2 regions of the Streptomyces sp. NBC_00386 genome follow, and region 2 is predicted to be linked to the other one. Evidence: riboswitches for the same ligand, from Rfam matches in the RefSeq annotation. Region 2 holds a riboswitch; the other holds the start of a gene.

Evidence for each region. A riboswitch is a leader RNA that binds a small molecule or an ion and turns the genes downstream of it on or off. The one in region 2 is predicted to bind cyclic di-AMP.
Region 1: linked by a shared signal. The riboswitch ahead of OG780_RS07070 (M23 family metallopeptidase) and the one ahead of OG780_RS16985 (C40 family peptidase) in region 2 are both predicted to bind cyclic di-AMP.

The regions. Positions count from the first base shown of each region.
Region 1 is NZ_CP107950.1:1,640,373-1,644,579, forward strand. It holds gene OG780_RS07060 (TetR/AcrR family transcriptional regulator) at 1-58, shown strand, start outside; gene OG780_RS07065 (SGNH/GDSL hydrolase family protein) at 279-1,064, opposite strand; gene OG780_RS07070 (M23 family metallopeptidase) at 1,335-2,267, opposite strand; cyclic di-AMP (ydaO/yuaA leader) riboswitch at 2,272-2,433, opposite strand; gene OG780_RS07075 (tyrosine-protein phosphatase) at 3,075-3,872, shown strand; gene OG780_RS07080 (DUF6126 family protein) at 3,896-4,012, opposite strand; gene OG780_RS07085 (helix-turn-helix domain-containing protein) at 4,039-4,207, opposite strand, start outside.
Region 2 is NZ_CP107950.1:3,907,255-3,911,461, forward strand. It holds gene pcrA (DNA helicase PcrA) at 1-1,456, opposite strand, end outside; cyclic di-AMP (ydaO/yuaA leader) riboswitch at 1,830-1,998, shown strand; gene OG780_RS16985 (C40 family peptidase) at 2,007-3,185, shown strand; gene OG780_RS16990 (tellurite resistance/C4-dicarboxylate transporter family protein) at 3,336-4,207, shown strand, end outside.

The sequences.
Region 1 (4,207 bases), 2.3 Mb from region 2:
GGCACTCGCCCGCGAACTTGGCCTGGAACGCGAGGCGTTGATGGCGGCGGTCCGCTAGGGCCTGGTCCCCGGTCCCGGCCCCGTACCGCGCTTCGCCCACTCCCCGGCGTGGACCGCCGTGCGGGCGGTCGTCCCGGATCCCGCCGGGAGCGACCGGTACTCCTGATCCGCACCCCGCCCGGGGCGCCGCGGCCAACGGGACCGGGCCGGGCCGGTCGGGCGCCGGTGTACCGGTCCCGACCGGCCCGGCCGGCCCTGCCGACCGGGCCGGTGCCGTCTCAGGCGACCGACTCGATGCGCATCTTGATGTCGTCCGGGGAGAGGGCGCCCTTGGCCGCGACGTGATCGCCCGAGGACTCCCCGCGCAGCCGCCGTCCGATCCACGGGACGAGGTACTCGCGCGCCCACTGGATGTTGTCGCGGCGCATCTCCAGCGTGCCGCGCGGCGGGAGGGGCGGCCAGGGCTGGTCCGGGTCGGCCGGGACCTCCAGGCCGAGTACCTGTCCGGCACGGAGCGCCACCCGGGTGTGCCCCTCGGGAGAGAGGTGCAGCCGGTCGCCGTCCCAGGCCCGGCGGTCCTGGATCGTCTTCAGGGACCAGAGGTCGAGGACGGGACAGCCGTAGCGGTCCGCGATGGCACGCACATGTCCGTTGTAGGTGGCGATCTTGCCGCGCAGGTGCTTGAGCACGGGGACGCCACGCGTGTCGAAGCCGGTGGTCACCATGACGGTGCCGACGGCGGAGGTGAGGTCGATGATCGCGCGCTCGAAGCGTTCCGCGACCTCGTCGGGGTCGGTGCCGGGGCGGATGATGTCGTTGCCGCCGGCGCAGAACGACACCAGGTCCGGGCCGAGTTCCTTGGCCCTCTGGAGCTGGGACTCGACGATCTGGTCGAGCAGTTTGCCGCGCACGGCGAGGTTGGTGTAGCCGAAATCGCCTTCGGGCCTGCGGTCCGCGAGAAGTACCGCGAACCGGTCCGCCCAGCCGACGAACGCTCCGTCGGGCCCAGGGTCGCCGACGCCCTCGGTGAAGCTGTCCCCCACCGCCACGTACGACCCGATCACTGATCTGTTGTCACTCTTCGAATCGTCTGCCACATGGAGCATGATTCACCTTTTGATGTGAGCTACGCGACCGTAGGGAAGGGTTGACGGCCGGTGAGATAAGCCACTCGCCAAGCATTGGTCAACTCTGGAATAGGGCTCGCGTCAAGGATGTTGAAGCAGCGATCGCCCAGAGGCCGTTGCCGCGGGCACACCGAAGGCCGGACCCAGGGGATCGTGGGGTCCGGCCTTCGGAGATCTTCCTGCCGTCAGGAGCAGGAGGCGGGGGGGTCAGCCCACGGCGACACCGTGCGAGCGCAGGTACGCGACCGGGTCGATGTCGGAGCCGTAGTCCGGCGTGGTGCGGATCTCGAAGTGCAGGTGCGGTCCGGTCACGTTGCCCGTGGCGCCGGAGAGACCTATCTGCTGCCCCTCGGTCACGGTCTGCCCCGCCGAGACGGACAGCGACGACATGTGGGCGTACTGGGAGTACTTGCCGTCGGCGTGCTGGATGACGACCTGGTTGCCGTAGGCGCCGCCCCAGCCCGCGGAGACGACCGTGCCCGCGGCGATGGACTTGAGCGTGGTGCCGGTCGGGATCACGAAGTCCACGCCCGTGTGGTAACCGCTGGACCACATGCTGCCCGCCACCTTGTAACCCGTGCCGACGGAGCTGCTCGCGACCGGCAGGGTGTAGCCGGAAGAAGTGCCGGTGGAAGGGGTGGTGGAAGGGGTGGTGGAAGGGGTGGTGGAAGCGGTGTCGGAGGGGGCCGGGTCGGCGGCCGGGGTCGCCTGAGCGGGCTTCGCCGAGGTGGTCGTCCGGGTGGCCGAGTGCGTGGCCGAGTGGGCGGCGGCCTTCTTGCCGAGCGACAGCTTCAGACCCGGGTGGATCAGCGACGGGTCGCCGCCGATGGAGGAGCGGTTGTCGGCGTAGATCTTCTTCCAGCCGCCGCTGACGTTCTGCTCGTCGGCGATCTTCGAGAGGTAGTCGCCGGACCTCACCGCGTACGTCTTCGTCCCGGCGGCCTTGGCGGCCTTCTTCGCGGGAGCGGCGGTCGCGGCCTTCTCGACATGGTGCGCGACGGCGGTGGCCGGGGTCGCGGCGTGGGCGCCGGTGGCTCCCATCAGGGGCAGCGCGAGTGCGGCGCCACCGGTTCCGGCCACGGCGATCGAGCGGGTGAAACGCAAGGACTTGGGACGGCGGTGCTTACCCTTCGCGGGCATGACGAATTCCTCTCCGGCGCCTGCGGGGTGAGCTGTCGGGTGCGGGCTGGAGATGCCCGGCCACGCTGCTGCGCGGCTGTACCCCTAGCCTGTTCCGGAAAAGAACCGGATCAGGCGCGGAACCTGTGGGTCCCCCGCTCCTGCCGTGTACGGGTGAGTGTGCGGATTCCGGGCGGCGGCAGGATTGGGCGTCCGTCCGGATTGAGGCAGAACGTAAGCGACATGAGAGCGCGTCGACAACTATGTGCGGTTTCTGTGCGCTCGCCGTTCTTGATCCATGCGGAAACCGCCGTCACCCTCCGTGGAGTGACGATCTTCCCGACCTCTCAACCCACCTGAAAATCCAGGCAGGTTGAGTAATGAGGACGGCAACGCATCGTCACGAATATGACGCTCCTCACGCGACTCGCCCCAGGATGCCCTATTCCAGGGCCAGTTGCCATGAAGGTGCTTATTCGGACAGAACAGACAGATGCTGCACGGACGGATATCCGGCACATCCGGACCCCCGCTCGGAATGGCACACAAAACGACGCTCGCGAATGCCTCGTATCGCGTCAATTGCCCCACGGGGCCGATGCGGCCAGAGGCGCGCGGCCGATCCATCACAAGAATCGAATGCATATTCGACATCAGATGTCGCGATGTGCCGCTTCCAGGGCGTTCCGTCCGGAAGGCATCGGCTGTGGACAACTCATTGCCCGAGGAACCCATGTCGTATCGTCGGGAGCGCGAGCCGGTACAACTGCCGACGAGCGGCGCCGAGTCCAGCACGGCGACGCCGGCGGCCGAATGGGAGGAGCCCCCGTGACGCAGCAGGTCCCGTCGACCGAGCCCGAGCTCGGCGGAGTGCGCAACTTCCGCGACGTGGGCGGACTGCCCACCGCGGACGGCCGGCGAGTGCGTTATGGGCACCTGTTCCGCAGCGGCCACCTCGCCCACGCCACGGAGGAGGACGCCGCGTTCCTCGCCTCTCTGGGTCTCCACACGATCTTCGACTTCCGTAATGCCGCGGACCAGAGACTGGAGGGCCCGGACGTCGAACTGCCGGGCGTGCGGAACGTGAACCTCCCGCTGAGCGACCCGGCGGACGGCAGCGAGTTCTGGAAGATGGTCCGCGACGGCGATCTCGACCAGCTGCGCGCGATCCTCGGCGACGGCAAGGGCGAGAACCGGATGATCAACTCCTACCGCACGATCATCAAGGAGCGCACGGCCGAGCACTCCCAGGTGCTGCACGCCCTGGCCGACGACAGCGTGCCCGCGCTGATGCACTGCGCGGCGGGCAAGGACCGTGCCGGGCTGTCCGTCGCGGTCACCCTGCTCGCCCTCGGTGTCGAGCGCGAGGCGATCGTGGCCGACTACCTGGAGTCGAACGCCACGCACCGCCGTTACAAGGTGCACCGCAACGGCTCCTCGGCCGGTGCCTACTCCCCCGAGGTGATGGAACTGCTCAGCCCGCTGTTCGACGCGCGCGCCGCGTACCTGACAGCCGCCTTCGAGACGATCGAGGAGACCTGGGGCAGCGTCGAGGTCTATCTGGAGCAGGGCCTGGGACTGACGCCGGAGCTGCGGGAGCGCCTGCGCGGGCGGCTCCTGGACTGAGCCGCCCGCCGGGACCGGGCTCCCTACTGGTTCTGCGCACCCAGCGTGAAGAGCAGGTAGATGAAGGCCGCGAACAGGTGGCCGACGGCGACATAGATGATCAGCCGCACCCACAGGGCGCGCGGGAACCTGTCCTCCATGGAGCGGCGGCGTTCTGTGGGTTCGGTCATGACGTCTCTCCCGAGGTGGGGTGGCCCGTCGCCGGGCCGAGGCACAGCGCGGCGACGGGGCTCTGCAGCAGGGTGTGTACGAAGAGGAGCTCGGCTCCGTCGCGCTCGACGGCGGCGATGCGGTGCGGGGTCAGCGAGTCGAAGTGGGCGCTGTCCCCCGGCGCG
Region 2 (4,207 bases):
GGACGGAGTCCTCGGGGTTGGACAGCACCCTGAGGTACGCCAGGACGTCCCGGACCTCCTTGCGCTCGTAGAAGCGGACGCCGCCGACGACCTTGTAGGGCAGGCCGACGCGGATGAAGATCTCTTCGAAGACACGGGACTGCGCGTTCGTGCGGTAGAAGACCGCGACGTCGCCGGCCTTGGCCTCGCCCGCGTCGGCGAGACGGTCTATCTCGTCGGCGACGAACTGGGCCTCGTCGTGTTCGGTGTCCGCGACGTAGCCCGTGATGTTCGAGCCCGCGCCCGCGTTGGTCCACAGGTTCTTGGGGCGGCGGGACTCGTTGCGCTCGATGACCGCGTTGGCGGCGGACAGGATCGTCTGGGTGGAGCGGTAGTTCTGCTCCAGGAGGATCGTCGTCGCGTTCGGGTAGTCCTCCTCGAACTGGAGGATGTTGCGGATGGTCGCGCCGCGGAAGGCGTAGATCGACTGGTCCGCGTCACCCACGACGCACAGCTCGGCGGGTGCCAGGTCGTACCCGCCGGGCGGTACGTCCGCGGGGTGCTCGGAGTTGCCGACGAGCTCCCGCACGAGTGCGTACTGCGCGTGGTTCGTGTCCTGGTACTCGTCGACCAGGACGTGCCGGAAGCGGCGGCGGTAGTGCTCGGCGACGTCCGGGAAGGCGCGCAGCAGATTGACCGTGGTCATGATCAGGTCGTCGAAGTCGAGCGCGTTGGCCTCGCGCAGCCGCGACTGGTACATCGCGTACGCCTGGGCGAGGGTCTTCTCGAAGCCGTCGGAGGCCTGGGCGGCGAAGTCCTCCTCGTCGATCAGCTCGTTCTTCAGGTTCGAGATCTTGGCGCTGAACGACTTCGGCGGGAACCGCTTGGGGTCGAGGTCGAGATCACGGCAGACGAGCGCCATCAGACGCTTGGAGTCGGCGGCGTCGTAGATCGAGAACGACGAGGTGAAGCCGAGTGTCTTGCTCTCGCGGCGCAGGATGCGGACGCAGGCGCTGTGGAAGGTCATCACCCACATCGCGTTGGCGCGCGGGCCCACGAGCGCCTCGACGCGCTCCTTCATCTCGCCCGCGGCCTTGTTCGTGAAGGTGATCGCGAGGATCTGGCCCGGGTGGACGTTCCGCTCGCCGAGCAGATGCGCGATCCGGTGGGTGAGCACGCGGGTCTTGCCGGAGCCGGCACCGGCCACGATGAGCAGCGGCGAGCCGGAGTGGACCACGGCCGCGCGCTGGTTCTCGTTCAGTCCGTCCAGCAGGGCCGCCGGGTCCACGGCGGGCCTGGGCGCGCCGTCGCGGTAGTACGCGTCCCGGCTCGGCGGCATGTCGAACTTCCCGCCGAACAGATCGTCCGGAACGGGCTCCGGTACGTGATCGTCCTCGGGCGGCGGCGGGTGTTCGTCCTCGTGGGCCGCGGAGGGCTTGAGGTCCGCCAGGAAGCTGTCGTCAAAGAGGCTGCTCATCGCTCTCCGAGTCTAGGCCGCCCCACCGACAGCCCGCCGCCACCTCGAGAACTCGGCCGCAAGTGTGACCAGGGTCCCGGCGGAACACCCCGGGGAAGGCGGCCTTCCGGCCATGACACCTCACACCCCGTGACGAGAAGCGGCCGAGCGGTCACCCGGCGCGAGACCCCGTCGGCGAGCGGCTCCGGCGAGCCGTTCGGAGCGGGCGGGGCCCGTTCGACGGGCCGGACGGGCGGGTCGCCGCCCTCGGGACACACGGCAATGGTCACGAAAATGTATCGGGCATATCGCACATCAACCTTCACACGGGCCACACCGGTTGGCTAGCGTGCGGGAAGGCCGCTCGACCGCGACCGGCGAACCTCGCCGGGCCGAGCGGCCTCCGCCGAGTCCGGTACGCCGCGAGGCCCCGGAGCCGGGGACCCACCGACCTTGGGGTGAATCGGTCCAACCGCCTTGCGGGGCAAGGACCGTAGGGCAGCCTTCCGGAACCACCCGCCCGAACCCGACAGCTAACTCGGTAGGCGGATGACGGAAGGAGTCGCCTCTCTTGGCGTCACACCGCAAAGCGCGTCCCACGGGTGCGCGCATCGCAGGCATACGGACCCCGGCCCTCGCCACAGCGGCCCTCACCTCCGTGGCCCTGCTCTCCCAGACCGCCAACGCCGCCCCCTCGGCCGAGCCCCGGCCCAGCATCGAAGCGGTCTCGAAGAAGGTCGACGACCTCTACCACCAGGCCGAGACGGCCACGGACAAGTACAACGCGACCCGGGAGAAGACCACCGAGCAGCGCGAGCGCGTCGACACCCTGCTCGACGACGTCGCCCGGCGCACCGAGAAGCTCAACACCGCGCGCGAGGAACTGGGGTCGTTCGCCGCGGCGCAGTACCGCACCGGGGCCTCCGCGCCCGACACCGCGACCCTGCTGCTCGCGGACAACCCCCAGGACTACTTCGACCAGACCCAGCTGATGAGCCGTCTGACGTCACGTCAGAAGGCGGCCGTCGACGACTACATCACGGAGCAGGCCGCCACCACCAGGAAGCGGGCGGAGGCCACCCGGAGCCTGGAGTCCCTGACCGCCTCGCAGAAGGCGCTCAAGACGTCCAAGGCCACGGTGCAGCACAAGCTCACCGAGGCCCGCTCCCTGCTCTCGAAGCTGAACGCCGAGGACAAGGCGCGGCTGGCGGCGATCGAGAAGAAGAAGCGGGAGCAGGCCGCGGCCAAGGCGGCGGAGCTGGCACGGCAGCAGGCCGCCACCGAGAAGGCCGCCCAGCAGGAGTCGTCGTCCGGCACCACGACCGGCACGGCTTCCGGCTCGGCCTCCGGGTCGGCGACGGGATCGACGGGATCGACGGCCACGGACTCCTCGTCGAAGGCGGCCGAGGCGCTCGCGTTCGCCCGCGCGCAGATCGGCAAGCCGTACGTCTGGGGCGCCACCGGCCCGGACTCCTACGACTGCTCGGGCCTGACCCAGGCCGCGTGGAAGGCCGCCGGCGTCAGCCTCCCGCGCGTCACCTACGACCAGGTGAACGCGGGCACGACGGTCTCCCTCACCGATGCCCGGCCCGGCGACCTGGTCTTCTTCTACGACGACATCAGCCACGTCGGCCTCTACATCGGCGACGGCATGATGATCCACGCGCCGAAGCCGGGAGCGTACGTCCGCGAGGAGTCGATCTACTACGACGGCACCTCCGCGATCCACAGCGTGGTGCGCCCGGCGTAGACCGGGACACGGGCGCCGCTCTCGCGGGGCACGCGCGGAGCCTTCTCGGCCCCCACGCGTGCCCCGCGTTTTCGTCCCCGCCCGCGCGTGGCCCGCCCGCAACCCGGTGCGGAGGTCCCTAGCATCGAGAACATGTCAGACACACCGGACATGCCGGACAGCACGTCGTTCCGCGCCCGGCGGGCGGGGTGGGCGGCCACCGCCGGAACCACCGTCATGGCCACCGGCATCATCTCGATCGGGCTGCACCTGACCGGCCACGAGGCCCTCTCCCGGATCGCGCTGGTCCTCGCGTCGCTCGCCTGGGCCGGGCTCGCCGCGGACTTCGCGGTCCGGCTGGTGGGCGACCGGGAGCGGTGGGCGCGGCAGGCCGGCGCACCCGCCGGGCTCGACGCGGTCGCGGCGACCACCGTGCTCGGCACCCGGTTCTCCACACTGGGCCGGCAGGAGCTCGCCGAAGCCCTGCTCGCGCTGTCGGCCGTGCTCTGGCCGGTTCTGCTGATGGCCGTCCTGCGGCGTCTGCGGCGCCGTATGCCGGGAGAGGTGTTCCTCGTCTGCGTGGCCACCCAGGGGCTCTCGGTCCTCGCGTCCACGATCGCCGCCGCCGTGGGCCCGGACTGGCTCGCGCACACCGCGCTGGTGCTGTTCTGGCTGGGGATCGGGCTCTACGTGCTCTCGCTCGCGTACTTCGACCCGGGTGAGGTGAGGAAGGGCGCCGGGGACCATTGGATCGCGGCCGGCGCGCTGGGCATCTCGGCGCTGGCCGGGGCGGGACTCGTCGCGGTGCACCACGTGGATCCGTACCTGTGGAACAACGACGACCAGGGCGTCCTGCGCGATACGACGGGCGCGCTGCTCGTGCTCGACCTCGCCTGCTACTTCCTCCTGGCCGTCGCGGAGGTGATGTGGCCCCGCCCGCGGTACGACATCCGGCGCTGGGCCACCGTCTTCCCGATGGGGATGTCGGCGGTGGCGACCCTCGCGGTCGCGGCCGCCCTCGACATCTTCTGGCTCAAGGGGCC